Regions from separate parts of the Streptomyces sp. NPDC057617 genome, predicted to be linked through region 3. Evidence: riboswitches for the same ligand, from Rfam matches in the RefSeq annotation. Region 3 holds a riboswitch; each other region holds the start of a gene.
The links. A riboswitch is a leader RNA that binds a small molecule or an ion and turns the genes downstream of it on or off. The one in region 3 is predicted to bind cyclic di-AMP.

Region 1 (7,725 bases), on a different contig from region 3:
GGTATGCGATGAACCGTCCTTCGGCCCGCTATGTCCTGCCCGAGTTCACCGAGCGCACCGCCGGCGGGTTCCGCACGCTCGATCCGTACTCCAAGCTCCTGGACGAGCGGATCATCTTCCTCGGCACCGCAGTCGACGACACCGCCGCCAACGATGTGATCGCGCAGTTCCTGCATCTCGAATACGCCGCGCCCGACCGGGACATCTGCCTCTACATCAACTCCCCGGGCGGCTCGCTCAGCGCCATGTCCGCGATCTACGACACGATGCAGCTCGTCACCTGCGACGTGGAGACGACCTGCCTCGGCCAGGCCGCCTCCACCGCCGCCCTTCTGCTGGCGGCCGGCACGCCCGGTAAGCGGATGGCGCTGCCGGGCGCGCGTGTTGTCGTACAGCAGCCCGCGATCGAGGAGCCGGTCATGGGGCAGCCGTCGGATCTGGTGATCCAGGCGGAGGAGCTGCTGCGGCTGCGGGCCCTGCTCGCGTCGCTGCTCGGGCGCCACACCGGCCGGAGCGAGCGGCAGGTCGCCGAGGACATCGAGCGGGACCGGATCTTCACCGCGGCCGACGCCAAGGCGTACGGTCTGGTCGATCATGTGGTCCAGAACCGCAAGAAGTCCCTGGCCACGGCCCACCCCTTCGGTTCTCCCGGCAGGCGGTGACGCGCCGATGCTGCCCCCGGAACTTCCGCCGCTGCCCGCCCTGACCCGCGCCGAGGGGGACTTCGTCGACAGCTTCCTCCAGGTCGTCGATCTGCTGGGGCGGATCAACCCGGCGCGCGGCGCAGACACCTACAGCGCGCTGCGGGCGGCGCAGGCGCTGCCCGCCCAGGCCATGGCCCTGCGGGACGCCCTGACGGCGATGCACATGCGGGGCGAGACCGAGCTGCACAGCGCGACCCTGGCCCGCGCACTGCGGGTCCTGGACGGCGAGCGGCGCGCCGGGCGCGTGGCGCTGCCCCCCGAAGCCACCGGATGAGCCCCGACACGCCATGACCCCCCGTCCGTTCCCGTATGGAGGGCGTCCGTACGGGAACGCTTGGCCCGTACGACGTACGGCGCGGCGGGACGCGCGAGGGGAGTCAAGTTGCGCACGGCGGCCGGACGCGCGAAGCACACCCCGACTGCCTGCAGGTACGGCACTCATCGCGGTCCCGGGCCCCGGAACGACACACCGCTCCGCCACCCATATGGAACAGGCGTGACGAACTTCACATAGCGTCGTTTCTCCTCGGAATTCATCTGATTACGCGCCAAGATCCCTGGGACGACAAGCCCCCGCCATCCACGGCGGGGCGGTCCGGGCGGACGCCGAGTCCTGCCGCCGTTCCGGATGACTGGTCGACAGGAGTGGATCGGCAGGAGTGGAGGACCCGAGCAGTACGGGACGGCCACGCAGTTCGTTACGAGGCCGTCTCTTGGGGTGAAGCCGCTGACGCGGCCGGGCATCTTCGCCTGTCCGAACCCGACAGGTCATCCTTCACAGGCGGCTGACGAAGGGTTGCGCGATGAATGCGCAGACAAATGTCCCGTCACTGTTGTCCCGGGCCGGTGCCGTGTCGGTCCTCACGATCGCGGCGGTCGGCGGCACGATACTGGCGCCCGGCGCCACACCCGAGGCCCAGGCCGCCACACGCGCGGCCAAAGCGCTCCGGGTGGCCGCTTCCAAGGAGGGTTCCCCCTATCAGTGGGGTGCCACCGGGCCCCACCGCTTCGACTGCTCGGGCCTGACGCTCTACTCGTTCAAGAAGGCCGGCAAGAAGCTCCCGCGCACCGCTCACCAGCAGTACAACAAGACGCGCCATATCTCGGCCTCCCACCGGCGCAAGGGCGACCTGGTGTTCTTCCACTCGGGAGGCTACGTCTACCACGTCGGCATCTACGCCGGACGCGGGAAAATCTGGCACTCGCCGAAGACCGGTGCGCTCGTACGGCTCGAACGCATCTGGTCCCGGAGCGTCCTGTACGGCCGGGTGAACTGACCGGGCACGACATGCCCGGACCGGCCGGTGCGCGCCCGGCCGGTCCGGGGAGTCCCCCGCAATGCCGTACGAACCCAGGACCGTTCGAACCCAGGACGGTCGACTTCAGAACCGTCGAGTTCAGATCAGAACCGCCGAGTTCAGAACCGTACGAGGAAGACCGTACGGAAACCCGGAACGGATCAGCTCTGGACCGGCACCGTCCAGGGCAGTGCGATCCAGACCGTTTTGCCGCCCTCCGCGGTCGGTGTCACCGTCACCTGTCCGCCGCCCTCCGCCGTCAGCGAGCGGACGATCACCATGCCGCGCCCATTGTCCTGCTGCACGGCCGCGGGCAGCCGCTGCGGCCAGCGCGGATGACTGTCCGTCACCCCCACCCTGAGCTGTTCGTCCCGGTCGAGCACGATCTCCACCGTGAAGGTGGGCGACTGACCGAAGGTATGCTGCACGGCATTGGTCGCCAGCTCCGAGACGATCAGCCGTACCGCGTCGGCCGTCTCGGCCTCCCCCGGCAGACCCCACTCGGTCAGCAGGTCGGCGACATATCTTCGGGCCGCCGGTACCGACGCGGGATCGCTCGGCAGCGTGATGGATGCTTCCTGATGGTCTGCCATGGCGACGCCGTCCCTTTCCCGCCGGACCTGACTCCGGCGCAGTGCGGATGACTGCGCGGACGGCCTCGGACTGTGCTCAGCGTGCCACTCATCCTGCCGTTCACACCGCCGATCCACCGAGATCTGCATATATCTGTCGCTCAAAGTGGTGAACTCTGCTACGCGAGACCGTATTTGGGCGGCGAAAAGATAACTTCTCCGCCGCGGCGCCCTTGGCGTGTACGAGACGCTTACCGGAGCGGTTCGGGGAAGGGAATTACTCATGCGGCATATTCCGGCGGTACGCCGGCGCAGGCTCGGGGAGGAATTGCGCAGGCTGCGCCAGCGGGCGGGGCTCACCAGTGGCGAGACGGCGCGGCTGCTGGGCTGGCACCAGTCGAAGGTGAGCCGGATCGAGACCGGTGTCAGCGGGGTGAAGGACGAGGATTTGGCGGCGCTGCTGGACGCGCTGGGCATCGCCGATCCGCAACTGCGGGCGCTGCTGGGCGCGTTGGCGGGGATCTCGGACAACGGCCCGGGGTGGTGGAAGGCGTACGGCGGGGTGATCCCGCCCCGGTACCGGGACTTCATCAGCCTGGAGTCCCAGGCCTCCTCGGCCCGTACGCTGGAGACCTCGGTGGTGCCGGGACTGCTCCAGACGCCGGACTACGCGCGTGCCGTCACCCGCGCCGCGCTGGACGGCCTGCCGGCCTCGACCGTCGACTCCCTGGTGGAGGTACGGCTCGCCCGCCAGGAGGTGCTGCACTCCGCGGCGCCGCTCGAACTGCACGCCGTACTCGACGAGGCGGTGCTCCGGCGCGAGGTGGGCGGTCCCGGGGTGATGCGGGGTCAGCTCCGCCGGCTGTCCGAGCTGGCGGCGCTGCCGCAGGTCTGTCTCCAGGTGCTTCCGTTCACCGGGGGCGGCTATGTCGGACTCAGCGGGCCTTTCGTTGTCTTCTCATTCCCGCATATTGCTGATCTGGATTTGGTCGTTCTCGACCATTTGACGAATAGCCTCTATCTGGAACGGAAAGAAGACCTTGAGGCGTACTGCGCCGCGTTCCGTACGATGCAGGCGCATGCCCTCCCGCCCGAAGAATCATTGGATCTCATCGCCGGGATCGGTGACGGCGTGTAGGGAGCATCATGTCCGCTTACCTCGCACAGCCCCCTGTCCAGACTCCATCCTCCACCCCCCGCACATCCCCCACCCCATCAACGGCCTCCCCGGCCTGTCCGGCGTCCCCCCTGCCGCCCCTGGCCGCGGACGCCGTCTGGCGGCGCAGCAGCCGCAGCACCGGGGCGAACAACTGCGTCGAGTCCGCCCGTACCGCCGCGGACGTCCTCGCCGTACGGGACTCCAAGAACGTGACCCGGCCGCATCTGTCGTTCTCGGCAGCCGCGTGGACGTCCTTCGTCTCCGCGCTGCGCGAGGAGAGCTTCACGCACTGACCGGCGGGGCGCCGGCCGCGCCCTCGGGTGCGGTCGCCGTGACCGTCCGTACCGCCGCGCCGATCTGCTCCTCCGTCAGATCGGCGCGCGCGGTGAGCCTGATCCTGGAGATCCCGTCCGGCACCGACGGCGGGCGGAAACAGCCCACGGCGAGTCCCCCGGCGCGGCAGTCGGCGGCCCACCGCAGGGCGGCCTCCGGGGACGGTGCCCGTACGGACACGACCGCCGCGTCCGGCGGCGCGGTGCTGAGACCCGCCCCGGTCAGCCGCCGGTGCAGCGTCCGGGCCACGTCGCGAGCCCGGTCCGCCCTGCCGGGCTCCGCGCGCAGCAGCCGCAGACTCTCCAGCGCGCCGCCCACGGCCGCCGGCGCGAGCCCGGTGTCGAAGATGAACGTCCTGGCGGCGTTGACGAGATGCTCGATGACCCGGGCCGGACCGAGGACCGCGCCGCCCTGGCTGCCCAGGGACTTGGAGAGCGTCAGGGTGACGGCCAGTCCCGTCGCGCCCGCGATGCCCGCGGCGTGCGCCGAGCCCCGGCCGCCCTCGCCGAGCACCCCCAGTCCGTGCGCGTCGTCGATGAGCAGCGCGGCTCCCCCTCCGTGGCAGAGCGCGGCCAGTTCCGCGAGCGGCGCGGCGTCGCCGTCCACCGAGAACACCGCGTCGCTGACCACCAGCGAGCGCCGCCCCGGGTGCGCTTCGAGGGTCTTGCGTACGGCCTCGGGCTCCGCGTGCGGCACGACCACGGTCTCGGCGCGCGAGAGCCGGCAGCCGTCCACGATCGAGGCGTGGTTGCCCGCGTCGGAGACGAGCAGGGAGCCGCGCGAGGTGAGGGCTGTGAGGGCGGCGAGATTGGCTGCGTAGCCGGAGGAGAGGACGAGGGCAGCCTCGAAGCCGCAGAATTCGGCGAGTTCACGCTCCAGTTCGGCGTGCAGCTCCGTGCTGCCGGTGACCAGCCGGGAGCCGGTGGACCCCGCGCCCCAGCGGCGCGCCGCCTCAGCCGCCGCGCCGGTCACCGCCGGATGGCGGGCCAGCCCCAGATAGTCGTTGCTCGCCAGATCCAGCAGGTCCGACTCGGCCGGGCGCGGCCTGAGCGTACGGACCAGGCCCGCCCGCTCGCGGCGGCGCGCCTCGTCGTCGGTCCAGTCGAACGGATCCTGCGCCATGGATGCGGTCCTTTTGTAGGGTGCGCACAGACTTTAACCGCGTGGGGACCGGGTCAGGATGTGGCCATGCACACACTTCGTTCCGGCGGTGTTGTCGGGTTCCTCCCTGGCTTCGGGGTGCTCGTGTAGGCCAGGATCGGCACCATGGACCTGCTGAACACGCTGGTGGAGAAGGGCTTGCGGCGCGAGCTGCCGACCCGCGAAGAAGCGCTCGCCGTACTGGCGACCTCCGACGACGATCTGCTCGAAGTGGTGGCCGCGGCCGGGAAGGTGCGGCGGCAGTGGTTCGGGCGGCGGGTGAAGCTCAACTATCTGGTGAACCTGAAGTCCGGTCTCTGCCCCGAGGACTGCTCGTACTGCTCGCAGCGGCTCGGTTCGAAGGCGGACATCCTCAAGTACACCTGGCTGAAGCCCGACGAGGCGTCGAAGGCGGCGGCGGCCGGAGTGGCGGGCGGGGCGAAGCGGGTCTGTCTGGTGGCGAGCGGGCGCGGGCCGACGGACCGTGATGTGGACCGGGTCTCGCAGACCATCGAGGCGATCAAGGAGCAGAACGAGGGCGTCGAAGTGTGCGCCTGTCTGGGGCTGCTGTCGGAGGGTCAGGCGGAGCGGCTGCGCGCGGCGGGGGCCGACGCGTACAACCACAACCTCAACACCTCCGAGGGGACGTACGGCGACATCACCACCACCCACACCTACGCCGACCGGGTGGACACCGTGCGGCAGGCGCAGTCGGCGGGTCTGTCGGCCTGTTCCGGGCTGATCGCCGGGATGGGCGAGAGCGACGCGGACCTGGTCGATGTGGTCTTCTCGCTGCGCGCGCTCGACCCGGACTCGGTGCCGGTCAACTTCCTGATCCCGTTCGAGGGGACGCCGCTCGCCGAGGAGTGGAACCTCACCCCGCAGCGGTGTCTGCGGATTCTGGCGATGACCCGGTTCGTCTGCCCGGATGTGGAGGTCAGGCTGGCGGGCGGGCGCGAGGTGCATCTGCGCTCGATGCAGCCGCTCGCGCTGCATCTCGTCAACTCGATCTTCCTCGGCGACTATCTCACCAGCGAGGGCCAGGAGGGCAGGGCGGACCTGGAGATGATCGCGGACGCGGGCTTCGAGGTGGAGGGCGCGGACACCACGACGTTGCCGGAGCACCGGGCGGACGGCGGGTGCGGGCCGTGCGGCGAGTCCCCGGCCGCTGAAGGGCCGCTTGCCTCCGAGGACCGTACGGCCGCCGCGTCCGGCACGGGCCCGGCGTCCGGTGCCGGCCCGGCGTCCGGTGCCCGTACGGATCTGGTCGCCGTACGCCGCCGGGGTGCCGGGACGGATCTGGCGCCCAATGCCTGACCTGTCCACCGCCGAACTGCTGGCCCTCGACCGGGCCCATGTCTGGCATCCGTACGGTCCCATGCCGGGGCGCACGGAGCCGCTGGTCGTGGAGTCCGCGTCGGGGGTACGGCTACGGCTCGCCCAACCCGCCCACGGACAGCGCGAGTTGGTCGACGGCATGGCCTCCTGGTGGTCCGCGGTCCACGGCTACAACCACCCCGAACTCAACGCGGCGGCGCGCGGACAGCTCGACCGGATGAGCCATGTGATGTTCGGCGGGCTCACCCATGAGCCCGCCGTACGGCTCGCCGCCCTGCTGGTCGACATCACTCCCGAGCCGCTGCGCCATGTGTTCCTGGCCGACTCGGGCTCGGTGGCGGTCGAGGTCGCGGTGAAGATGTGCCTCCAGTACTGGCGCTCGCTGCGACGACCCGAGAAGCAGCGGCTGCTGACCTGGCGGGGCGGCTACCACGGTGACACCTGGCAGCCCATGTCGGTGTGCGACCCCGAGGGCGGTATGCACGGGCTGTGGTCGGGGGTGCTGCCGCGGCAGATCTTCGCGGACGCGCCGCCGGCGGAGTACGAGGAGAGTTACGCGGACGGGCTGCGCGCGCTGATCGCGCGCCACGCGGACGAGTTGGCGGCGGTCGTCGTCGAGCCGGTGGTCCAGGGCGCGGGCGGGATGCGCTTCCACTCCCCGCGCTATCTGCGAGTGCTCCGGGAGGCGTGCGACGCACACGGGGTGCTGCTGATCTTTGACGAGATCGCGACCGGTTTCGGGCGTACGGGCACGCTCTTCGCGGCGGATCAAGCAGCCGTCTCCCCCGATGTGATGTGTCTGGGCAAGGCGCTGACCGGCGGTTATCTCACCATGGCGGCGACGCTCTGCACCGCGCGGGTGGCCGAGGGCATCTCGCGGGGCGAGGTGCCCGTACTGGCGCACGGGCCGACCTTCATGGGCAATCCGCTGGCCGCGGCCGTCGCCCTCGCCTCGGTCGAGCTGCTGCTCGGCCAGGACTGGGAGCAGGAGGTCAAACGGATCGGGACCGGTCTGCGCGACGGGCTGGCGGAGGCCGCGTCCCTGCCGGGTGTACGGGATGTACGGGTGCTCGGCGCGATCGGCGTCGTCCAGCTCGACCATGAGGTGGACATGGCGGCAGCGACCCGGGCAGCGGTGCGCGAGGGCGTCTGGCTGCGGCCATTCCGCGATCTCGTCTACA
Region 2 (11,840 bases), on a different contig from region 3:
GCGCTCGGCTGCCGGGCGCTCGGACTGGACGTCAAATTCCTCGACTTCATAGGGGACGACTGGACGGGTGGTCAGGTCCGCGAGCGGCTCACGAAGGGCGGTGTGGACTTCGAGGTGCTGATCTCCCCCGCGGGCACCCGGCGCGCGGTCAATCTGGTGGAGAAGACGGGCCGCCGGATGTCGTTCTACGACGGCCGGGACCCGGCAGATCTGCGGATGCCGCGCGACTTCTACCTGCCCCACCTCCGGCGAGCCCGGCATGTCCATCTGTCGATCACCAACTTCGCTCGTTTTCTCTACGACGACATCGAGTCGCTCGGGGTCCCCGCCTCGACCGATCTGCACGACTGGGACGGACTCAGCGACTACCAAAGGGAGTTCGCCCTCCGGTCCGATCTGGTGTTCCTCAGCGCGGCCGGGGCCGGTGAGCGGATCGCCTCGGTGATGCGGGAGATCCTGCGCGAGGGCCGGGCCGAAGCGGTGATCGCGACGGCCGGCGCGGGCGGCTCGTATCTGATGACCCGTCAGGGCAGCCGCACCCCGCGCCCGGTCCCCGCGACCATCCCGCCCGCGCCGGTGGTGGACTCCAACGGTGCGGGCGACGCGTACGTCTGCGGTTTCCTGTACGGACGGCTGGCCGGACTGGACCTCGAAGCCTGCGCCCGGATGGGCGCGGTGGCGGGTGCCTACGCCTGTACGAGCGGGGGCAACGAGGCGCTGATCGGCCCGGAGGCCCTGGACACCAGCAAGCTCAAGACCCTCCGCAAGTAAGCGCTCCTGCCCGGACTGTCGAGACCTGAGCAGTCCGGGCCCGGGCGGTGCGGGCCCGGGCGGTGCGGGCCCGGAGCGGTCCTGGCCTGGCCGACCGGGCCTGAGCGATCCGCCGCGCCGGGCTCCGGGCTGAGAAGTCCGGGGCCCGCCGGCGCTCGTGCCCGCTCCTGCCCCGGCCCGGTCGCCCCGCCCGCCCGGCGGGCCGGGGCACTGCTCAGGTCTGGCGTATCGGCTCGTACTCCCCCACTTCGAGTCCGAACGTCCAGGCGACACCCTGCTTCGCCGTCCTGGTCGTGGGCGGGACCCGCAGCCAGTACGTACGGTACGTACCGTCCGGCTCCGGAGTGGAGTTGACCACCTCGACCATCGCTATGTCCTCGTCCCCGTCGAGCGCGATCCGCCACAGCACACCCGTCTCGTCCCGGTGGACGGGCCGCGCCCCCGACTCGCTCAGATAGCGGTCGTAGCCGTAGTACTCCAGCATCACCCGGCGCAGCTCGGCGTTGGCCTCGTCGCGGATCCGCTCCGGGGTGAGGGACGCCAGCTCGCTCAGGAACCCGGCGGGAACCGGCATTCCACGCCAGGCGTACAGCGCGAAGCCGTCCGGGTAGGCCAGCGCCGGGCCGTCGCCGCGGTCGAGCCTGCCCGCCTCGTCGCGGTGAAGTTCCGCGGGGCGTTCGCATATCACCACCGCGCGTTCGTACGGCCACCACCAGCCCGCGTGCCGCGCTACCTCGGCGAGTCCCTCAAGGCGCTCACTGCGGCCGTCGAAAGCCGCGAGCCAGGCCGCGTCGTGCTGTCCGAGCACCGCGTCGAGCAGCACCGCACGGATCCCGGCCGCCTCCGCGGGCTTGGCCGGCTCGCCGATGAGTGCCTCCACCACCCCGGTCCTTATCCGCTCCGCGAGCGCCCGGCCGGTGTCCCAGAGCTGTGCGCCGGTGGCGCTCCAGTGCTCGGCCCAGCCCGCCGGTCCCAGCGCGTCGTGCAGCCTGCGCCGCTCCTCGGCCCAGGGATGGGTGCGCACCTCGTCGCGCACCGACCGCCCCGCGTCGTCGAGCGACCGTGCCAGCTCCGCCCCGGCCAGCGGCGATCCGGCCCAGATGATCCGCTCGGGCTCTTCGAGGCCCGCCCTGCGGTAGGCGAGCCGTACCCCGCGCTCGGCCGCCGGCCGGTCCGTCTCCCCCGTGGCCGCCGCGACGGCCCGCCACGTGTCCATTCCACTCATGTCCGATTCCCCGTCCCCTGTCGTTCCTGTCCCTGCTCCGCACACCCGCGCCCGTATCCGCGGCGGCACCGACACCGCCCCGGGCGGTCCGCTCAGTCCGCGACCACACGCACCGCGCCCGGCAGGTACTCCCGCTGGCGCACCACCCGGAACCACCCCTTGGGCAGCGGTATCGCCGCGTGCTCCTCGTGCACCACCCGCCCGCCGTCCGGGAGATGGAGATACATCGGCCCGGCCGCGCCGCCCGGCTCACGGATCAGCCGGCCGGGTCCGGTCACCGCGTGGGCATGGCCGGTGACCTCGCCGAGCGCCAGGACCAGCCGCCCCCGCGCGTCCCGCGGCTCGCCCGACACCCGCCCCGCGTCCATGAGATGAGACGGCACCGACTCCTCCGCGACGGGCATGATCAGTACATCTCCCTGCCGGAACATGGCTCTCCCCTCCACCGGCGGCGCCGAGTGCGCCGAACCTGAGAACGACGCTAGACGGGGGGTCTGACAATCCCGCCCCGGCGACCGGCGTTGTCAGTGCCGCTTGGTAGAACTGCTCCACATCAGCCGATCTACGTCACCGGTGTCTGGAGCATCCGCCATGACCATTTCGAACCATTTGCAGGAGCTGTACGGCCTGCCCGCGTTCGACTTCCCCTCCGCCGGCGCGAAGGCGGAGCTTCCGGCCCCGGCCTCCGTGGCCTGGCGGATCGCTGTCGAGGCGTACGACTCGACGGAGCAGTGGGAGGAGGCCTTCGCCCGCTTCACCGAGGCCGTGGACAGCACCGAGGTCAGGGCGCTGATCGTGGGTTCCTGGAGCGATTCGTACGAGTCGGGCCCGGAGGGAGTGATATCTGCCCTGGTGGAGGCGCGCGACCGGCTGCCCGCGCTGCGCGCGCTGTTCCTCGGCGACATCGTCGTGGAGGAGTGCGAGATCTCCTGGATCAACCAGGGCGAGGTGAACCCGCTGCTCGACGCCTTCCCGGAGCTGCTCGAATTCGGCGTCCGGGGCGGCCAGGAGCTGCGCTTCACCCCCTTCCGCCATGAGCGGCTGCGTTCGCTCATCATCGAGACGGGCGGTCTGGACGCCGAGGTGGTGCGGGCCGTCGGCGCGAGCGACCTGCCGGCGCTGGAGCATCTCGACATCTGGCTCGGTGCCGACAATTACGGCGCGAACAGCGAAGTGGGCGACCTGGCACCGATCCTGGCGGGTTCACGCCTCCCCAAGCTCCGCCATCTCGCTCTGCGCAACAGCGAGATACAGGACGAGATAGCCGTCGCGATGGCGAGCGCCCCGGTCGTCGCGGGCCTTGAGGTCCTCGATCTGTCGATGGGCACCCTCGGCGACGAAGGCGTCGAGGCACTGCTCTCGGGCCAGCCGCTCACCCATCTCAAGAAGCTCGATCTGCAGCACAACTACATGGGCGAGACGATGCGCGAGCGCGTCCTCGCCACGCTCGGCGCGTCCGGCGTCGAGGTCGTTGCCGAACAGGGGGACATCGACTGGGTCGAGGACGTTCCGGACTTCCGGTACATCGCGGTCTCGGAGTGATCCGATGCCGCCCCTGACCCTGGCCGTCGTAGGGAATCCCGGCAACCGCCGCATGTCCCTGTTCCAGGACGCCGTGCGGGCCGCCGGGCTGCCAGCCGCCCGCGAGGTGGCCTGGCTCGATGTGCTGCGCGGCCGGGCGGAGTTCGGGGCCGGGGAGACCGTACGGATCGACTCGCCCGGCGAGGACCCCGAGGTGGACCTGCTCCTGCGCGGTACGGACGACCCCACCAGGGTCGAGGGCAGCGGGCGCTGGTACGAGCGGTTCATGGCCGCCGCACGGGAGGTGGCCCGGACCGCCTCCGCCGCCGGGGCCGAACTGCTCGACGCGCCGGGCGAGTTGGCGGTCCTCTTCGACAAACGGCTCTGCCATGGGCTGCTGGACGAAGCGGGGGTGCCGGTCCCCGTCTCGCCCACCTCGGGCCCGGCTGCCCCGGCCGTGTCCGGCTGGGACGACATACGGTCCCTGATGGCCGGAGCGGGACTGCGCCGGGCGTTCGTCAAGCTCGCCCACGGGTCGTCGGCGTCCGGGGTCCTGGCCGTCGAGACGGCAGGTCCCGGGCGGGTGCGCGCCACCACCTCCGTCGAGCGCGACAGCGCGGGCCGGCTGTTCAACTCGCTGCGGGTGCGCCGTTATACGACCGAGCGCGAGGTGGCCGCGATCGTGGACACCCTCGCGCCCGACGGGCTGCATATCGAGCAGTGGGTGCCCAAGGCGGCACAGGAGGGCCGGTCGGCGGATCTGCGGGTGGTGGTCGTCGCGGGCCGCGCCACCCACGCCGTCCTGCGGACGAGCGCCTCCCCCATGACCAATCTGCATCTCGGCGGGCAGCGAGGGGATCTCGACGCGGCCCGCGCCGCGATTCGAGCGGCGGGCGGAAGCTGGGCCTCGGCCCTCGCCGTCTGCGAGGAGGCGGCGGCCTGTTTCCCGGACACTCACTGTGTCGGCGTCGATCTGCTGCCCGCCCGGGGGTGGCGGCGGTTCGCGGTCTGCGAGGTCAACGCCTTCGGCGATCTGCTGCCCGGTCTCACCGGACTGGCGGGCCGTGGCGCCGAGGGCCTGGACACCTACGCGGCCCAGCTCGCCGCCTTGCCCGCCCGTACGGGACCCCGGACGGCACACCGGACGGCCAAGGAGAGAAATGACCGAGAAACGACCATGCCCACATCTGAGACGCGGCTGAGATGACCGCCGCGATCCCCGATATGAACGAGGTGGTGGGGCGGGACGATCTGCTGCTCGTCACCCTCGACACCCTGCGCTTCGATGTCGCGCGGGAACTCGCCTCGGCGGGCCGGATCCCGCGTCTCGCCCGCCATCTCCCGGGCGGGCGCTGGGAGAAGCGGCACGCGCCCGGCAGCTTCACCTATGCCTCGCACCAGGCGATCTTCGCCGGGTTTCTGCCCACCCCCGCCGTACCGGGCAGCCATCCCCGCCTGTTCGCGGCGCGCTTCGGGGGCAGCGAGACCACGGCCGACCGGACGTTTGTCTTCGACACCCCCGATCTGGTCTCGGGCCTTGCGGCGGCCGGCTATCACACGGTGTGCGTCGGCGGGGTCGGCTTCTTCAATCGGCGCGGCGCACTCGGCTCCGTACTGCCCGGGCTGTTCCAGGAGAGCCACTGGGAGCCGGAGTTCGGGGTGACCTCCCCCGAGTCCTTCGAAGCGCAGATCGCCCGCGCGGAGAAAGTCGTCGCCGGCCTGGAGCCCGACCGACGGCTGTTCCTCTTCGTCAATGTGTCGGCATTGCATCAGCCCAACTGGTTCCATCTGCCCGGTGCCACCCGGGAAGCGGGCGACTCCTGGGCCTCGCACGCCGCCGCTCTCGAATATGTCGACCGGCACATCGGTCGGCTGTTCGCCGCCGCGAGCAGCCGCCGCCGCTGCTTCACGATCGTCTGTTCCGACCATGGCACGACCTATGGCGACGACGGCTGGACCGGACACCGGCTGGGACATGAGGCCGTCTGGACCGTGCCGTACGCCCATTTCTTCCTGGAGCACGGGGGCACCCCATGAGCAGCACCACCGGCGTCACCGCGCCACGCCCGTACGAGAGTTACGTCTACGCCTATCCGCACAAGACGGCCTACCGTCCCCTGCCCGACCGGCCCGCTCTGCGTGAGCTGTGGGCCGGTGAGCGCAAGGACGCCCTCTCCCTCTATCTGCACATACCGTTCTGCGAGGTCCGCTGCGGCTTCTGCAATCTCTTCACCCGGATCGGCGCCCCCGACGAGCTGACAACCCGCTATCTCGACGCGCTCGACCGGCAGGCGACCGCCGTACGCGACGCGCTCACCGGTCCCGGTCAGGGAGGCGCCGAGCCGGTACGGTTCGCGGCCGCGGCCTTCGGCGGGGGCACCCCCACCTTCCTCGACGCCGGGGAGCTGGACCGGCTGTGCGACATCGCCGAGAAGCGGATGGGCGCCGATCTGCGGTCCGTCCCGCTCTCCGTGGAGACCTCCCCCGCGACGGCGACCGCCGACCGGCTGGCCGTACTCGCCGACCGAGGCACCACCCGGCTGAGCATCGGCGTCCAGAGCTTCGTCGACGCGGAGGCGCGCGCCGCCGTACGCCCGCAGCGCCGCGCCGAGGTCGAGGCCGCGCTCGGCCGCATCCGCGACGCCCGGATCCCGGTCCTCAACATCGATCTGATCTACGGCATCGACGGCCAGACCGAGCGGACCTGGCGACAATCGCTGGACGCGGCGCTCGCCTGGCGGCCCGAGGAGCTGTATCTCTACCCCCTTTACATACGGCCGCTCACCGGTCTCGACCGGCTCGGCGCGGGCGGCGACGCCGCGTGGGACGCACAGCGGCTGAGTCTCTACCGGCAGGGCCGTGACCTGCTGCTCGCCGAAGGGTACGAGCAGGTGTCCATGCGGATGTTCAGCCGCCCGGACAGCCTCTCCGGCAGCCGGGCCGACGGCACGTGGGCCAACAGCGCCCCGGCCAACAGCGCTTCGGCCGACCGCTCCCCGCGGACCGATGACTACGCGTGCCAGACCGACGGCATGATCGGTCTGGGCTGCGGGGCCCGTTCGTACACCTCGGGGCTCCACTACTCCTTCGACTACGCGGTCGACATGCGCCAGATACGGACCATCATCGACACCTATACGGCGACGGAGGACTTCTCCCGCGCGGAGGTCGGCCGCCGGATCGACGCGGACGAGGCACGGCGCCGCCATCTGCTCCAGTCGCTCCTCCAGGCCCAGGGCATGGACATGGCCGACTACCGCGAACGGTTCGGCACGGCACCCGCCGAGGACTTCCCGGCCGAGCTGGACAGGTTCGCGGATCTCGGCTGGCTGGACACCGGCGCGGACCCCGGGCTGCTGCGGCTCTCGCCGGAAGGTCTCGCGTACTCGGACGCCCTGGGCCCCGCGCTCTTCTCCCCCGCCGTACGGGCCGCGATGGCCGAGTACGAAGTGAAGTGAGCCGCCCCGTGGACCCCGAAAAGCCCCTGCATGTCATACGGCCGACGGCCCCCGAGCCGCCCGAGGCCCCCATGGACCTGACCATCCTCTACCGCGGTCCCCTCGCCTCCTGCGACTACGACTGTCCGTACTGCCCGTTCGCCAAGCGGCGCGACAGCCGTGAGCAGCTCCGCGCCGACCGGGAGGCGCTGGAGCGGTTCGCCGCGTGGGTGTCGGAGCAGCGGAACGACCGGCTGTCCGTGCTGTTCACCCCCTGGGGCGAGGGGCTGGTCCGCTCCTGGTACCGGCGTGCCCTCACCAAGCTGTCGCATCTGCCGCAGGTCCGCCGGGTGGCCATCCAGACGAACCTCAGCTTCCGCACCGACTGGCTGGCCGGTGCGGACCCGGAGAAGCTGGCGCTGTGGTGCACCTACCACCCGGGCCAGACTCCGTACGACCGCTTCCTCACCAAGTGCCATGAGCTGGCGGACCGTTCCGTCCGGTTCAGCGTGGGCGTCGTCGGCCTCCCCGACCATCTGGAGCTCGCCCGCAGGCTGCGCGCCGAACTGCCCGCGCACATCTACCTCTGGATCAACGCGGCCGAGGGGCACGGCTATACGGACGAGGAGGCCGCCCGGTGGACGGATCTCGACCCCCTCTTCCCGTACAGCCGCCGCCCCCATCCCTCGGCCGGACTGCCCTGCCGCACCGGCGAGTCGGTGATCTCGGTGGACGGCGAGGGGACCGTACGGCGCTGCCACTTCGTCCGTACCGAACTGGGCAACCTGTACGACGGTTCGTACCGCCAGGCGCTCGCACCCCGGCCGTGCCCCCTGATGATGTGCGACTGCCATATCGGCTATGTGCATCTGGAGACACTGCCGTTGTACGACGTCTTCGCGGGCGGAGTACTGGAACGGATCCCAAGCGCCCCGGAGCGGATCCCCCATACCCCGGGCCGGTCTCAGTTCGGCGGGCCCCCGAGTGAGATCTGAGTGGTGTTCCGGTCGTCGTTCAGCTCGATGTTCTCGGCGCTGACCGAGAGATGCGTGTTGTCGGTGAACCGCAGCCTCAGCCGCATGTCGAACCGCCAGGTGTCGTCCCCGTTGGGATGGATGGTGACCGTCGCGGTCCCGTTGGAGAGTCCGTCCTTCGTGGTCTCCGTGAGCACATCGAGGGGGTAGGGCCCCGCCGTCGTCCCGTCCTTGAACTGGCCGAACGGCACGGAGATGGAGGCGGCCTCCACGCCGTCCGGTGTCCTCACCGAAATATTGATCCCGGTGTCGTGGTCGCGATCCTCATTGGCGGTGACGAAGGTGACCGCCCCCGCCGCAAGCCTCGCACTGCCGTTGTCCGCCATCGGAACCCCCTGAACCCACAGCGCCGTTGTCGGACTCTCCCCCGGCCGACGCCGCGCCGGAGGGCCCCTTCGGCTCGGTTATCGCCATGGCGGGAGCGGCCCATGCGCCAACGCCGCCCGGTCCATCCTGATGAGTGAAAATCATTCCGAACCGGAACTCGGGGTCAAATCCGACGTCATCCCCCTGACTCCGCCGTCACTGCCTCAGCGGCAGCAGATCCGGACGCTTGGCCTCCACATGGTCACCCGAGGACTCCCCGCGCAGTCGGCGTCCGATCCAGGGCACCAGATACTCGCGTGCCCAGTTGATGTCGTCCCGCCGCACCTCGAACGCGCCGCGCGGCGGCTGCGGCGGCCACGCCTGGTCCGGATCGGCGGGTACGTCGAGACCGAGCACCTGCGCGGCACGCAGTGCGACCCGGGTGTGCCCCTCGGGCGACAGATGCAGCCGGTCGTCGTCCCAAGCCCGCCTGTCCTGGACGGACTTGAGGGACCAGAGATCGAGCACCGGACAGTCGTAGCGGTCGGCGATGGCCCGTACATGAGCGGTGTACGTGGCGATCTTGCCGCGCAGATGCCGGAGTACGGGAACGCCCCGGGTGTCGAAGCCGGTCGTCACCATGACCGTGCCGACGGCCCCGGTGAGATCGGCGACGGCCCTCTCGAAGCGCTCGGCCACATCGTCCGGGTCGGTGCCGGGCCGGATGATGTCATTGCCGCCCGCGCAGAAGGTCACCAGGTCGGGGGCGAGTTCCTTCGCCCGGGGGAGCTGCTCGTCGACGATCTGGTCCAGGAGCCGGCCGCGTACGGCGAGATTCGCGTACCGGAAGTCCCCGTGCACGGTGTCCGGCGCGTCCCCGGAGAACGCCGCCCCGTCCGCCAGCCGGTCGGCCAGCAGCACCGCCAGCCGGTCCGCCCAGCCGACATACCGTCCGTCGGGTCCCGGATCGCCCACGCCCTCCGTGAAGCTGTCACCGACCGCCGTGTACGACGTGTACGACCCGAATACGCCTCTTCTTCTTGATCTCGAATCGTCTGCCACAGCAGCATATCTTTCACCCGCAGATGTGGCCTACGCGACCGTAGGGAGGGCTTGACGGCTGGTGAGATATGCCATCGGTCAATTTTCGGCCAACCGGGAATAGGCCCGACGGCCCAACGGCCTCTGCCCGGCACAGAAGCGCCGGGCAGAGGAAGAAGCTACGACTTCGCCGCTCAGATGTCGACACCCTGGTCGCGGAGGTACGCCAGCGGGTCGATGTCCGAACCGTAGTCCGGTCCGGTACGGATCTCGAAGTGCAGGTGCGGACCGGTGACATTGCCGGTGGCACCGGAGAGGCCGATCTGCTGGCCCTCGCTGACCGTGTCGCCCTCGGAGACGGAGATGGAGGACAGATGGGCGTACTGCGAGTAGTGACCGTCGCTGTGCTGGATGACGACCTCGTTGCCGTACGAGCCGCCCCAGTCCGCCGTCACGACCGTACCCGCGCCGACCGCCTTCACCTCGGTGCCCGAGGGAACGAGGAAGTCCACACCGGTGTGGTAGCCGCTGGCCCAGGAACTGCCGGACGCGTGGTACGGAGTGCCGATCTGGGCGTCGTCGACGGGCGCGGTGAAGCCGGAGCCGCTGCTCTGGTCCGGCGAGTCCGAGGGCGCGGGCGCCGATCCGGAATTGTCGTCCGCCGGCGTGGTGGTGGACGGGTCCGAGGAACCGCTGTCGGAGGAGTCGGACGGCTTCGCCGGGGCCTCGGGCTTGGCGTGGTGCCCGCCCCTGGCCTTGATGGTCAGCTTCAGCCCGGGGTGGATCAGCGACGGGTCGGGACCCACGGCCTTGCGGTTGTCCGCGTACAGCGTCCGCCAGCCGCCGTGGACATGCTGTTCGGTGGCGATCTTGGACAGATAGTCGCCCGCGACCACGGTGTAGATCCGCGTCTTGTGGCGGGACTTCTTGTCGGCGGCCTTCTTCGCGGTGGAATGCGCGGACTGCTCCGCGGAGAGCTGGTGCTCGGGGGCGGCCTGGGGCGCGGCGGCGGGCGCGGCCTTCTCGGCGGCGTGGGCGCCGGTGGCGCCTATGAGCGGAAGTGCGATGGCGGCTCCGCCGGTGCCGGCGGCTATGAATCCGCGCGATACCGGGTTGTTGGCCTTGGGACGGCGGTGCTTACCCTTCGCGGGCATGGCGAATTCCTCTCCGGCGCCTGCGAGGTGAGCTGTCGGGTTCGGACTGGAGATGCCCGGTCGCGTATGGTGCGCGACTTCACCCCGAGCCGTTCCGGAGTTTCCGGAGCGGCGTACTACCTGGTTCCCCCGCTCCTGCCACGCGGTGCTGGTCGGATGCGAATTCCGAGCGGCGGCAGGATTCGGCGTTCCACTCGGAGTGAGGGTGAATTTAAGCGAGCCGGACGAGCGGAACAAGCATTTCTATTCCCCCGACTGAACTTCTTCTGAACTTCCTCGCATTTATCCCGGCATTACCGGTCACCCTGTGTGGACCGAGGCCGCCAATTCCCGCTCCGGACGGGGAGATCCGGTACGGAGAGCCGCCACGGAACGTCACGGATATGATCCTGCTCACGGACGGGTTCCCATCTCATCCGTGAACAGGACAGGCCATACAGAATCACCCAATACGGACAGATCAATATTTGACCGATATTCACGGCCGAGCAGTGTGGCATGCAATGTCCGAATAGTCCCGCCTGAATCCCGACAGTCGAACTGATTGCCCTGGGAACAGATGTCGTAGGGTCAGAGGTCGACATTGCCGGCGAGCCGCGCCGGCATCGGACACGGAGGAGCAGGCCGTGACGCAGCAGGTCCCGTCGACAGAGCCCGAGCTGGCCGGCGTGCGCAACTTCCGTGATGTCGGCGGGCTGCCCACCACGGACGGCAGGCGGATAAGGACGGGAAGACTCTTCCGCAGCGGACATCTCGCCAACGCCACCGCGGCCGACGCGGCCTTTCTCGCCTCCCTGGGCCTCCACACGATCTTCGACTTCCGCAATGCCGCCGATCTGAAGCTCGACGGCGCGGATGTGGAGCTGCCCGGGGTACGGAATGTGAACATCCCGCTCACCGACCCGGCCGACGGCGCCGAGTTCTGGCGGATGGTCAGGGACGGCGATCTCGACCAGCTCCGCTCGCTCCTCGCGGACGGCAGGGCCGCGGCCCGGATGACCGGCTCGTACCGTTCGATCATCACGGACCGTACGGCCGAGCACAGCCGGGTCCTGCACGCCCTGGCCGAGGACAGCATGCCCGCGCTGATGCACTGCGCGGCGGGCAAGGACCGGGCCGGTCTCTCCATCGCGGTGGCCCTGCTCGCGGTCGGGGTGGAGCCCGAGGCGATCGAGGCCGACTATCTGAAGTCGAACGACCCGCACCGCAGGTATCCGGTCCGGCGCAGCGACAACGCCCCCGAAGGGATGTCGGGCGAGGTGATGGAGCTGCTCAGTCCGCTCTTCGACGCGCGCGCCGAGTATCTCGCCACGGCCTTCGAGACGATCGAGAAGACCTGGGGCGGCACCGA
Region 3 (11,840 bases):
GCTCCACGGACGGCAACTGCCGACCTCATGACCCAGCTGAGCCACCGAGTTCGAAGCGCATTTCGGAGCCGGCCCAACGACCGCCGACCTGTCGGTAGCGTGATCGGCATGACAGCTGAGGACGAGGCGGCACACGGCGAAGCACTGGCCGGCGGCATGGTGAACGGGGGCGCGGTCTTCCGCCGCGGTTCCCTCGTCGAACGCCCGGCCCCGCCTACTGCGCGCGCCCTCCACGCCCATCTCCTCGCACTCAAAGAGCACGGCTTCGATGCGGCTCCGACCCCGGTCCGGCTCACCGCGGACGGCCGCGAACAGCTGACCTACATCCCCGGCGACGTCGCCCTGCCGCCGTTTCCCCGCTGGGTGATGACGGAGACCGCTCTCAGTTCGGTGGGAAGCCTGCTGCGTCGCCTGCACGACGCCAGCGTGGCCATCGCTGTGGACACCCGCGCCGCGTGGCCGCGGGCTCTGGCCGACCCGGAGGGAGGAACGATGCTGTGCCACAACGACGTGTGCCTGGAAAACGTCGTCTTCCGCGACGGCCGCGCCACGGCCCTGATCGATTTCGACCTGGCAGCGCCCGGACGGCCACTGTGGGATGTCGCCATGACGGCCCGCTACTGGGTCCCCATGCTCGATCCCACGTCCGCGGCCCCCCTCTACCCCGCCGGGCTGGATGTCTCGACGCGACTGCGACTCCTCGCCGACGGCTACGGCCTCTCCCCGCAGGAGCGGGCGGAACTACCCGGCATCATCGAACAGGCCACCGCATCCTGCCGGGCCTTCGTCGCCGACCGAGTGACCGGTGGCGATCCCGTCTACACACAGGCGCTGGCCGAGCGCGGTGGATGGCAACGGTGGGACCGCATCCAGGAGTGGCTTACGGCCCACCATGAGATGTTCACGACCGCGCTGCTGGACTGACCGGCCCAAAGATGGCTGTAGATCGTGATCCGGGAGAGGCGTGTCGGTGAGGGACGGCCGTTATTCCAGCCACATCCCGTCGCGCATGATGACTCTCCCGCGCAGTTCCGGCTCGCCGCGCCAAGCGCGCACAGTCTTCGGGACCACTCGTACGTACAGAAAGGAACCCTCTTCCACGCGTGGGTCCCACCCGAACTTGCCGGTGAACGCCTCCGCCGCGCCTCCGGGCACCTCCTGGTCCGGGAAGCACTCCGCCTCACCCTGGAGAAGCACCACGTCGAAGGTGTCCGGCAGCGCCAGGCGCACGCGCGGCTCCGCGCGGACGTTGCGCGCAGTCACGGAAGCGGCGCCGGTACACATCCACACCGCCCGCCCGTCCCACAAGAACCACAGCGGCACCTGGTGCGGCCCGTGATCAGGATGAGCCGTCGACACCCATACATCCCGCTCGGCAACGAGCCGCTCCAGAACATCGCGCACACGCTCCGCCGTCCGGCGACGAACGATCCCCGTGGACTCCATGAGGACCGACCCTAGCCAGCAGGCGCGAAGCGCGCCTGAGGCGCAGGACCTACTCCCCGCGACCGATGAACCCCTCAGCTCATGGCTCGGGCAGCTCATGGCTCGGGACGACCAACTTCGGTGCCCGGAGTGGCCGACGGGTGGGCCGGGCGGCGCCTCGGCGAGGGACACTGGCAGACGGGCGGGGTGTGAAGAGGCGGGGTGTGAACGGGTGCGGCGGGGGCTTCCGTGGGCGCTCCGTAGAATCGGTGCGTTGTGGGCGAACGCGAGAAGACCGGGATGACTGAGATGGCCGAGGCGACCGAGTCTGTTGAGCGAGGCATGGCCGGAGGGACCGACGGCGCCGATACGGCCAACGGCGCCGGCGGGACCAGTGGCGTCGGTACGGCCAACGGCGTCGGTGGCGGCAGTGCGGGCGGGCGGGCCGGGGACCGGATGATGAGCCGGATGTTCCCCGGCGGCACCGGGCCCGCCGCCGACCCCGCGGGCTCCCACTTCGAGCGCCGGATCCGCAGCTTCCAGCCGCGCCGCAGCCGGGTGACCCCGGGCCAGGCCGACGCGCTGCGCCGGCTGTGGGCCGTCTGGGGCCTGGACATCGACGGGCAGCGGGTGCTGAATCCGAGCGAGCTGTTCGGCGGGCTGCCGGTCGTCCTGGAGATCGGCTTCGGAATGGGCGAGGCGACCGCGCGGATGGCCGCCGACGATCCCGGCACCGGAATCCTCGCGGTCGACGTGCACACCCCCGGCCAGGGAAACCTTCTGCGGCTCGCGGAGGAGAACGGGCTGACCAATGTCCGGGTCGCCAACGGCGACGCGATCATCCTGCTCAGGGAGATGCTGCCGCCGGAGTCGCTGGACGGGCTACGCGTCTACTTCCCGGACCCCTGGCCCAAGAAGCGGCACCACAAGCGGCGGCTGATCCAGCCGGAGTTCCTCACCCTGGCGGCGGGGCGGCTGAAGCCGGGAGCCGTGCTGCACTGCGCGACCGACTGGGAACCGTACGCCGAGCAGATGCTCGCGGAACTGACGGCCCACCCCGGCTTCGAGAACACCCAGCGGGATGGCGGATACGCGCCACGGCCGGCCTTCCGGCCGCTGACCCGCTTCGAGGGCCAGGGCCTCGACAAGGGCCATGTCGTCCACGACCTGCTGTTCCGCCGCGTACGGGAACTGCCGCCCGCGGAGCCCGCGCAGCCCGCGTAACGGCGGTTGCCGAGGCCGCGGGAGTCTCGCCCGTACGCAACGCCGACCCGGCCCCCGGGCCGCGGAAGTCTCGCCGTACCGGAGCGCCCGTACGCGCCCCCGACCCCGCGTAACCGCCGGTAGCCGCACAGGCACCATCGCCGTTGTCAGTGCCGCTCGCTACTGTCATCGGGTGTCGGAACTCTCGCAGCAGCGGCTCGAACCGGGTCCGGCGATCCCTGTCCACGTGCCCTCGCAGCGGCCCGAAGGACCGGGGGCCGCCGGTCCCGAGCCTGCCCCCGGGCGTTTTCGGCCGCGCCGTGCGTTCTGGCGCCGACGGGCGGTGCGGGCGGCGGCCGTGATCACGCTGCTCGCGCTCTGCGGACTGGTGATCCTGGCGCTGGTGCGCGACCAGACCGGCACGGAAGGCTTTCTGGTCGGACTCGGGCTCGCCGTCCTGCCCGTACCGCTGCTGATGGCGGCGTTCCGCTGGCTGGACGGGGTCGATCCGGGCCCCTGGCGGAATCTCCTGTTCTCCTTCGCCTGGGGCGCCTTCGCGGCCGCGCTCGTCGCGATCATCGCCAACACCTTCGCGACCCAGTGGATAGCGACCGCCACCGCGGACCCGGCCGGCGCGCAGTCCCTCGGAGCGACGGTGATAGCCCCGGTCGTCGAGGAGAGCGCCAAGGCCGCGGCGGTCCTGCTGCTGTTCCTGTTCCGCAGGCGGGACTTCACCGGGCTGGTCGACGGGATCGTGTTCGCGGCCTTCACCGCCACCGGCTTCGCCTTCACCGAGAACATCCTGTATCTCGGCAGCGCCTTCGGCGAGGACCGGAGCATGGGGAGCGCGGGCCTGGCCTCCGTCACGGCCGCGACCTTCTTCGTACGGGTGGTGCTGTCGCCGTTCGCGCACCCGCTCTTCACCGTGCTCACGGGCATCGGCTTCGGACTGGCGGCGATGGCCCCGCGCCGCCGGCGAATACGCAGGTTCGCCCTGCCGTCGCTCGGGCTGGCGCTGGCGATGGGCCTGCACGCGCTGTGGAACGGCTCGTCGTCGCTCTTCGGCCCGTACGGCTTCTACGCGGTGTACGGGCTGTTCATGGTCCCGGTCTTCGGTCTGGTGACCTGGCTGGCGATATGGAGCAGACAGCGCGGGCTGCGGACGGTCGCGGCCGAGCTGCCCGCGTACGCCGAGGCCGGCTGGCTGCCTCCGGCCGCGCCCCAGGCGCTGTCCTCGATGCGGGCGCGCACCATGGCGCGCGATTTCGCACACCGCACGTTCGGACCGCAGGCGGCCAGAGCGGTGGTGGAGTACGAGGCGTCCGCGACGACCCTGGCGTTTCTGCGCCACCGCGCACGGCGCGGCACGGCGGGGCCGGACTTCGCGGGGCGCGAGCGTGAGCTGCTGGACCGGCTGTGGGCCCGTGGGGGTACGGCAGGGCCCGCGCTGACCTTCGCCGCGCGGGCCACAGGACGGGTACGGGTGCCGCCGCCGTACATCGACTACGACGGCTACAACCCGTACCGCCAGTACTGAACACCCTCAGCCCGCCAGAACTGAACGCCCTCACCCATGAGCGCACTGAGCGCCCTCATGGGTGAGAAGCGTCAGGACCGGTGAGGAGCGTCAGACCGGTGAGAGACGTCAGGGAGTCAGGCCCTTGTCGGCCAGCCAGCTCATCGGGTCGATGCCCGTGCCGTCCGGGGTGTGCACTTCGAGGTGCAGATGCGGCCCGGTCACATTGCCGGTCGCGCCGACCCGCCCGATGGTCTCGCCGGTGGTGACCTTCTGCCCGGCGGTGACGGTCATCGAGGACTGGTGGCAGAACCACAGCTCCGTACCGTCGTCCAGCTCCAGGATCGTGCGGTAGCCGTACGAGCCCGACCAGCCGGCCGAGGTGATCGTGCCGCTGTGCACGGCCTTGATGGGCGTGCCCGTCGGGGCGGCGAAGTCCAGTCCGGTGTGGTAGCCGGAGGACCACATGGAGCCGGACTGGCCGAAGGTGGAGGTGATCGTGTACGAGGAGGTCGGGAGGGTGAAGCTGGCGGCCAGCTTCGCGAGGCGCTCCGCCTCCGCCTTGGCCTTGGCCTCCGCCTCGGCCTTCTTCCGCGCCTCTTCGGCCTTCTTCTCGGCCTCGGTCTGCTGCTTCTTCGCCAGGGCCGCGGCCTGCTCGGCCGCCGCGCGCTCCGCGGCCGCCTTCTCGGCGGCGTCGGCCTCGTTCTGCTGCTGCTCGGCCTGCTGGAGGATCCGGGCCCGCAGGGCCTCGCCGGCGTCGGTGGCGCCCTGCTCGGCGTCCGCCGTCGTCATCCCGGCGGTGGTGAGGGGCGCGCTGGCCAGCAGGTCGGGCTCGGTGTCGGTGTCGCCGGCCAGCGATCCCATGCCCGGCAGGGAGGTGGCGTCGGGGAGGTTGTCCGTGATGGCGTCCGGCAGGGATATGGAGACCGCGGGCTTGTCCTGCGCGGTGGCCATGCCGCCCGCGCCGACCGCGGCTATGACGCCGACGCCGAGGACCGTGGAGCTACGGGCGAAGCCGTTGCGCTGCTTGCCGACGCGGTGCCTGCCGCGTACCGGCCGTACGGATTCCTCGGTCGGGTTCCACTCTCCCCAGGCCCGCTCCGGCTCGTCACCGAACGGGGAGGTTTCGAAGGGGGCGGTGGGGGCAGGCTGATTGGACGCCACTGAGGCGCACTCCTTTCCTTCCTTCTCGCCTACCGGGTTAGCTGACGGGTTCGGAGCAGGAAGGTCTCCTACGGGGGCTCTGAGCTGCACGGAGCAGCAAAGAACTCCCGATTCACCCCAATTGGTGGTTCCCCGGTTCCCTTGCGGGATTCGGCGCGTGCGCACGGTGCCATCTCTTGCGACGGCTGGGACGACCGCGCTGCGTTATCGAACGTTAATAGAGACCGGGCCCTTATTCCAAGCCGTTCCGGGTGATCATTAACAACTTCGCATCGGACACACCAGGGCACATGCACATGCAATCGGGCGAGCTGACTGCCTTTCAGTGCGCCCCGCATACCTGACGGTATGTCAAATGTTATGCGGAGTGGCACCTACCGATCACACACGGTGGCGACGCCCGCCACGGGCCCGGCCGCCCGTCACGGACCCGGTCCCGCTCGGCCGTCACAGGTACCGCTCGGCCGTCACAAGGCCGATCGGCGGGCCGTCACAAAGCCGCTCGGCCGCCACGGACCCTGGTCAGGGAACCAGTGGCATGGTCCTGCGTCGTTCCGGCTGCCCCTCCGTCGGCCGGTTCACCGCCAGCAGCGCCATGTCGTCCTGGCTCCCGCTGCCGCCCGTGTGCCGCCGTACGTCGTCGATCAGCGCCTGGAGCAGTTCGTCGGGCCCCTGGAAGATCCGCCCGTCGAGCCGCTCGCGCGGCAGGTAGAACACCCCGTGCGAATCGCGCGCCTCGGTGAGCCCGTCCGTGTAGAAGAGCAGCGTCGCCCCCGTCGGATAGATGGCCTGCTCCGCCCGGTCCGGCCAGGCACCCAGATCGCTCATCCCGAGCGGCAGCGCGGGGTCCCGGGTCTCCAGCATGCATACGGCTCCGTCCTCGCACATCAGCAGCGGATCGGGATGGCCCCGGTTGACGAGCCGTACCACTCCCCCGTCGTGCGGGATCTCCGCCAGTACGGCCGTGGTGAACCCCTCGAAGGCGTCAAGACCGCCCCGCCGGGACCCGTCGCGTCTGAGAGCGCGCTCCAGGCGCTGCGCGACCCCCTCCAGCGACGACTCCTGCTCGGCGGCCTCCCGGAACGACCCGATGACCACCGCCACCGCTTCGACCGCCTCAAGCCCCTTCCCCCGTACATCCCCGACCACCAGACGTACCCCGTACGGCGTGTCCTGTACGGCGAAGAGGTCGCCGCCGATGAACGCGCCCTCCTGCGCCGCTTCGTACCGCGCGGCGATACGGAGCCCCCCGATCCGTTCCGCGGGTCTCGGCAGCACCGCACGCTGGGCGGTCTCGGCGATGATGCGGGCGGAGGCGAGCCGCTGACCGCTGCGGCGCAGCACCCCGCTGATGTACAGCGCGAGGAGCGAGACGACCACCACGGTCAGCACCTCGCTGAGGGACTCCAGCGACATGAGCGACTTGGCGTAGATGTGCACGGCCAGTTCGGCGAGGAGTGAGGCGACGGCGACCAGCAGCGTGCCGAGCATCGGATAGAACGGGGCGGCGACGAGCGGGGCGGCCGCGTAGAGAGGGCCGGCCGTGACCCGCGTCGGGGTCAGGAAGTCGAAGACCACTCCGCCGATGATCACGAGCACCGGGAGAAAGCGGACCAGCCGCCGCCCGGTACGGACCCGTCCGGTGGGAATCGGCACGCCGTCGCCCGACACGGGACCGGCGATGTCGTCGGCACGCCGGCCACCGCCGCTCAGCCGCTCCGTGAGCTTCCGCACCTTCGCCACCAGTGGTCACCTGCCTAGGGCTACGGACGGTACCGCGCCCCACCCAGGCTGTCCGCTGCCACGTCCGGGGGCGACTCGCCGTCCGCCGAGTGGGCTAGGAAGCCGGTCGGACCGGCCCGCTTCTCAGCAGGTCAGACGGCCAGTCGGCGATACGGCCGGTCGTTCTTGCGGCCGGCCGGTCCGTGAACCGGCCGGTCGGTGAACCGGTCGGTCCGTAAACCGGTCGGCCTGTGAACCAGCCGGTCCGTGAACCGGTAGGTCCGTAAACCGGTCGGTCGTTCGTTCGTTCAGTCAGTCAGTCGGTCAGGTGGCGCTCGGCGTACACCTTCATGGCGTCCCGTACGAGCACTGCTGTCCCTTTACGGTACTTGTCATATGCGGCTGTGAAGCGTTCGTCATCCACATACATTTTCGTGACCCCGATGACATACGACTTCGTGGTCTCGACCGTCACCGAGAGCCATGCGCAGTGACGCCGGGCGATGTCCTGAGCCTCGTCGCTGTCGGGGGCGAGTCCCGCCTCCTTGGCCCGTCCCCAGTCGCGGGCGATGGTCTCGTGCCGGTCCTGGAACTCCTTCCGCTCCTGTTCGCTCAGCGAGCGCCACCAGCGGTCGCCCTTCTCGTACGCCTCCCGGCCCCATCGCTCGGTGACCTCCTGCTCGTACCGTGTGTGATCGAAGCCGTCGAGCACTTCCTCGGCCATGAGTTCCTCTCCTGTCGCGGTCTTGTGGAGAGTGGTCCGCACCGACGCGATCAGCCGCTCGATGCGCTCGCGCTCCCGCTCCAGCAGCCCGAGGTGGGCGCGCAGGGCGGCGGCCGTGTCCTGCTGGCCGTCGAGGACGCGGGCGATCGCGGGCAGGCCGAGGCCCAGCTCCCGGAGGAGCAGAATCCGCTGCAGCCTGACCAGGGCGTCCTGGTCGTAGTAGCGGTAGCCGTTGCTGCCGGTCCGGCTGGGCATCAGCAGCCCCAGGTCGCCGTAGTGCCTGAGGGTACGGCTGGTGGTCCCGGCCTTTTTCGCGATCTCCTGGATCGACCACTCCATGACATCGACGGTAGAAGTTGACGCGACGTAAAGGTCAAGCCCTGTCAGACGTAAAGGTCAAGCCCTGCGGGCGGCACGCGGCGACGACCTGCCAGCGGCGCACGACGACCTGTGGCAGCACACGGCGAAGGCCCGGATCCACTTGGAATCCGGGCCTTCAGCTCTCTTCAGTAGCGGGGACAGGATTTGAACCTGCGACCTCTGGGTTATGAGCCCAGCGAGCTACCGAGCTGCTCCACCCCGCGTCGGTAAACACAACCTTACGCCATCCGGAGCAAGATCATCACCATTGCCTGTCCAGGCCGGGCCGGGCCGGCCCCGGGGACAAGCTAGGCCGCCTCGACCACATCGGCCCGTACCGCCGCGGCCCACTCCACCAGAAGCCGCTGGTAGCGCTCCTGCTCCGCGGGCGACAGCGCGCCGCCGGCCCGGCCCCACAGGGCGCGGATCTCCGTATTGACAACGGCGGCGGACCGTACGGAACCGTCCGCGGGCACCGAGGCGGGAGCCGCATCCGTCGAAACATCGGCCGTATCCGTCGAAACATCGACTGAAGGGGACGAAGGAGACGAAGGGGCAGAGGACGAAGAAGTCGAAGGCGAACCGGACGAGGAAGCGAACATAGGAGACAGGCTACGGCCAGCCACTGACAATCGGCAGAGCGTGTCCCTTTAGCGTGGACCGGTGATCGAAACCATCGTGTTCGACGTCGGCGAGACCCTCGTACGCGACGACCGCTACTGGGCCTCCTGGGCCGACTGGCTGGGTGTCCCCCGGCACACCATCTCCGCGCTCATCGGCGCCGCGACCGTACAGAACAAGGGCGACGCCGACGCCCTCCGCCTCATCAAGCCCGGTATGGACATCGGCGCCGCCAACCGCGCCAGAGAAGCCGCCGGCCGCGGTGAGCATCTCGACGAGTCCGACCTCTACCCGGATGTACGGCCGGCCCTGGCCGGTCTTCAGGCACTCGGCATCCGGGTCGTCCTGGCGGGCAACCAGACCGTCAAGTCCGGCGACCTGCTACGCCGCCTCGACCTGCCCGTCGACCTCGTCGCCACCTCAGCCGAATGGGGAGTCGCCAAACCCGACCCGGAATTCTTCGAGCACGTGATCGAAGTGGGACGGGCCGAGGCCGGCCGGACGGTGTACGTGGGCGACCACCCGGCGTACGACGTGTTCCCCGCCCGGCGCGCGGGCCTGCGCACGGCGCATCTGCGGCGCGGGCCCTGGGGCTATCTGTGGGCGGACGACCCGGAAGTCGTGGAGGCGGCGGACTGGCGGATCGACAGCCTGACACAGCTCACGTCGATCGCGGCGACGATCGCTCCGGACTGAGTTTCGGACCGGGTTTCGGACCGGGTTTCGGACCGGGTTTCGGACCGAGTGAGGCTCCGTGGCCTGGGGGCGCGGTGGCCGGGGCCGGCGGTTCCGTACGTACGGCCGAACGCGGCCCCGTACCGTCACCCGGCGTCGTACCATCACCCGACCCGTACCGTCACCCGGCGTCGTACTCGTGCGCCGGGCCGCCCTGCCACTCCACCCAGGCCGGGTCATCGAGCAGTTCCCAGGCGTCGGGCAGACCGGCCAGCCGCAGGAATTCGATGAGGTGGTCGTCGGAGTGGGCGAGTCCCATGATCCGCCCGCGGACCGTGACCCGCCGCCCGCCTGTCCCCGACGCCCGGTGGACGACGATCGGTGCATCACTCATACGGCCAAGAGTGCGACCTCCGCGCCCGCTCCGCAGCCCCTGGGGATCTCCTTTCGCGTCACATCGCCCTCCGCCGGGCCAAGGGGCTCGGGCCGTCCGGGCCGGGTTGCGCTCAGGCCGCCTTCCCGGTCCGTCTCCGTACCCCGTACACCGCCGCGCCGACCGCCAGCACCGCCGCCCCCGACACGACCGAGGACACGGGCAGCGCGAACGCGAGCAGCAGACAGCCGGCCAGTCCCAGTACGGGGACGGCGCGCGGCGGGCGGCGCTCGGCGGCGCTGAGGGTGAGGGCGGCGGCGTTGGCGATGGCGTAGTAGACCAGGACACCGAACGAGGAAAAGCCGATCGCGCCCCGTACATCCACGGTCGCGGCGGCCACCGCCACGACGGCGCCGACCGCGATCTCGGCCCGGTGCGGCACCTTGAAGCACGGGTGTACGGCGGCCAGGGCGTGGGGCAGGTGCCGGTCGCGGGCCATCGCCAGGGTCGTACGGGACACACCGAGGATGAGCGCGAGCAGCGAGCCGACGGCGGCGACCGCCGCGCCCACCCGTACCACCGGCACAAGACCGGGCACGCCGGCCGCGCGTACCGCCTCGGCGAGCGGCGCCGCGGCACCGGCCAGCCGCTCCGTGTCCAGTACGGACAGCGCGGCGAACGCGACGGCGGCGTAGACGATCAGCGTGATGCCGAGGGCGAGGGGGATCGCGCGGGGGATCGTACGGGCGGGGTCGCGGACCTCCTCGCCGAGCGTGGCGATCCGCGCGTACCCGGCGAAGGCGAAGAACAGCAGCCCGGCCGCCTGGAGCACGCCGCCCGCGCCCACTCCCGTACCGAAGGCGGGTGCCATGCCTTCAGCGGTGTCACCGGTCAGACAGGCGACGACCACCGCGGCGAGCACGGCCAGGACGACGGCGACGATCGCGCGGGTGAGCCAGGCGGACTTCTGTACGCCGAAGCAGTTCACGGCGGTCAGCGCCACCACGGCGGCGACCGCGACGGCGTGCGCCTGCCCGGGCCAGGCGTACGCGCCGACGGTCAGCGCCATCGCGGCGCAGGAGGCGGTCTTGCCGACCACGAAGGCCCATCCGGCCAGATAGCCCCAGAAGTCGCCGAGCCGCTCGCGCCCGTATACGTACGTTCCGCCGGAGGCGGGGTAGCGGGCGGCCAGCCGCGCGGAGGAGGTGGCGTTGCAGTACGCGACGACGGCGGCGACGGCCAGCCCGGCGGTCAGCCAGGAGCCGGCCGCCGCGGCGGCGGGGGCGAGGGCGGCGAAGATCCCGGCGCCGATCATCGCGCCGAGCCCGATGGTCACGGCGTCGAACAGCCCGAGACGGCGGACGAGTTGCGCGGTACCGGCACCGGAGGCCGACGGGCCTGAGGGGCCGGAGGAGCTTGAGGAGCTTGAGAGGCCTGAGGAGTCTGAGGGGCCTGAGGAGTCTGAGGAGCCTGAGCGGTCTGAGGAGCCTGAGGGGCTGTTCACGACGGGGCCGCTCACGACGGGCGCGGGGTGGCGGCGTAGGTGTACGGCGCGCACACCCAGGCACTGTGATGGTCGGCGGCGGCCAGCGCGGCGGCGAGCCGGACGCGTGGCTTCATGGGCAGGTCGGCAGTGGCGTGCAGCGCGCCGAGGGCGAACTCGTCACCGGCGCCGACCGCGGCGTATCCGTCCGCCGCCTCGCCGACCTGGTAGTCGCTGTCTATCGCGAAGAGCCGCCCCCGTACCCCCACCAGAAACGTCCCCGCCTGCTCCTGCTCGGACTCCTTGCGCGCCCAGCCGCCGTCCTTGAGGCAGGTCCGCAGCGCGTTGACGAACGTAGTGACCATAAACCGATCCAGATCCCCCTTGGGCCGCGGCACCTTGAAGGCGTGCTGGAGCAACTGTCCCATCCGGAAACTGGTGGTGAAGCCCATGGCGTACGGCCCGTTGGTGAACACCTTGGGATCACGGCGGACGGTGATCTGGTGTCCGGCGACCCCGGCGGAGTCGCCACCCAGATAGACACGCTTCTTGTGCACCAGTCCGACTATCACCG

Region 1: another riboswitch for cyclic di-AMP. It lies ahead of ACFU9P_RS23570 (C40 family peptidase); the one in region 3 lies ahead of ACFU9P_RS32605 (M23 family metallopeptidase).
Region 2: another riboswitch for cyclic di-AMP. It lies ahead of ACFU9P_RS03895 (peptidoglycan DD-metalloendopeptidase family protein); the one in region 3 lies ahead of ACFU9P_RS32605 (M23 family metallopeptidase).

What each region holds. Positions count from the first base shown of each region.
Region 1 is NZ_JBHVGV010000009.1:309,478-317,202, forward strand. It holds gene ACFU9P_RS23560 (ATP-dependent Clp protease proteolytic subunit) at 9-662, shown strand; gene ACFU9P_RS23565 (hypothetical protein) at 670-978, shown strand; cyclic di-AMP (ydaO/yuaA leader) riboswitch at 1,312-1,504, shown strand; gene ACFU9P_RS23570 (C40 family peptidase) at 1,508-1,981, shown strand; gene ACFU9P_RS23575 (ATP-binding protein) at 2,164-2,595, opposite strand; gene ACFU9P_RS23580 (helix-turn-helix domain-containing protein) at 2,858-3,712, shown strand; gene ACFU9P_RS23585 (DUF397 domain-containing protein) at 3,721-4,026, shown strand; gene ACFU9P_RS23590 (8-amino-7-oxononanoate synthase) at 4,016-5,188, opposite strand; gene bioB (biotin synthase BioB) at 5,333-6,523, shown strand; gene ACFU9P_RS23600 (adenosylmethionine--8-amino-7-oxononanoate transaminase) at 6,516-7,725, shown strand, end outside.
Region 2 is NZ_JBHVGV010000001.1:868,348-880,187, forward strand. It holds gene ACFU9P_RS03845 (carbohydrate kinase family protein) at 1-771, shown strand, start outside; gene ACFU9P_RS03850 (DUF6745 domain-containing protein) at 986-1,996, opposite strand; gene ACFU9P_RS03855 (hypothetical protein) at 2,089-2,427, opposite strand; gene ACFU9P_RS03860 (STM4015 family protein) at 2,588-3,538, shown strand; gene ACFU9P_RS03865 (STM4014 family protein) at 3,543-4,724, shown strand; gene ACFU9P_RS03870 (STM4013/SEN3800 family hydrolase) at 4,742-5,554, shown strand; gene ACFU9P_RS03875 (STM4012 family radical SAM protein) at 5,551-6,975, shown strand; gene ACFU9P_RS03880 (STM4011 family radical SAM protein) at 7,047-7,949, shown strand; gene ACFU9P_RS03885 (hypothetical protein) at 7,919-8,314, opposite strand; gene ACFU9P_RS03890 (SGNH/GDSL hydrolase family protein) at 8,511-9,356, opposite strand; gene ACFU9P_RS03895 (peptidoglycan DD-metalloendopeptidase family protein) at 9,530-10,489, opposite strand; cyclic di-AMP (ydaO/yuaA leader) riboswitch at 10,494-10,687, opposite strand; gene ACFU9P_RS03900 (tyrosine-protein phosphatase) at 11,116-11,840, shown strand, end outside.
Region 3 is NZ_JBHVGV010000019.1:30,501-42,340, forward strand. It holds gene ACFU9P_RS32585 (phosphotransferase) at 109-924, shown strand; gene ACFU9P_RS32590 (pyridoxamine 5'-phosphate oxidase family protein) at 985-1,446, opposite strand; gene trmB (tRNA (guanosine(46)-N7)-methyltransferase TrmB) at 1,882-2,649, shown strand; gene ACFU9P_RS32600 (PrsW family intramembrane metalloprotease) at 2,876-4,165, shown strand; gene ACFU9P_RS32605 (M23 family metallopeptidase) at 4,274-5,308, opposite strand; cyclic di-AMP (ydaO/yuaA leader) riboswitch at 5,320-5,474, opposite strand; gene ACFU9P_RS32610 (PP2C family protein-serine/threonine phosphatase) at 5,831-6,991, opposite strand; gene ACFU9P_RS32615 (TipAS antibiotic-recognition domain-containing protein) at 7,347-8,093, opposite strand; tRNA gene ACFU9P_RS32620 (tRNA-Met) at 8,265-8,338, opposite strand; gene ACFU9P_RS32625 (hypothetical protein) at 8,423-8,590, opposite strand; gene ACFU9P_RS32630 (HAD family hydrolase) at 8,781-9,431, shown strand; gene ACFU9P_RS32635 (hypothetical protein) at 9,592-9,804, opposite strand; gene ACFU9P_RS32640 (APC family permease) at 9,917-11,131, opposite strand; gene ACFU9P_RS32645 (hypothetical protein) at 11,299-11,840, opposite strand, start outside.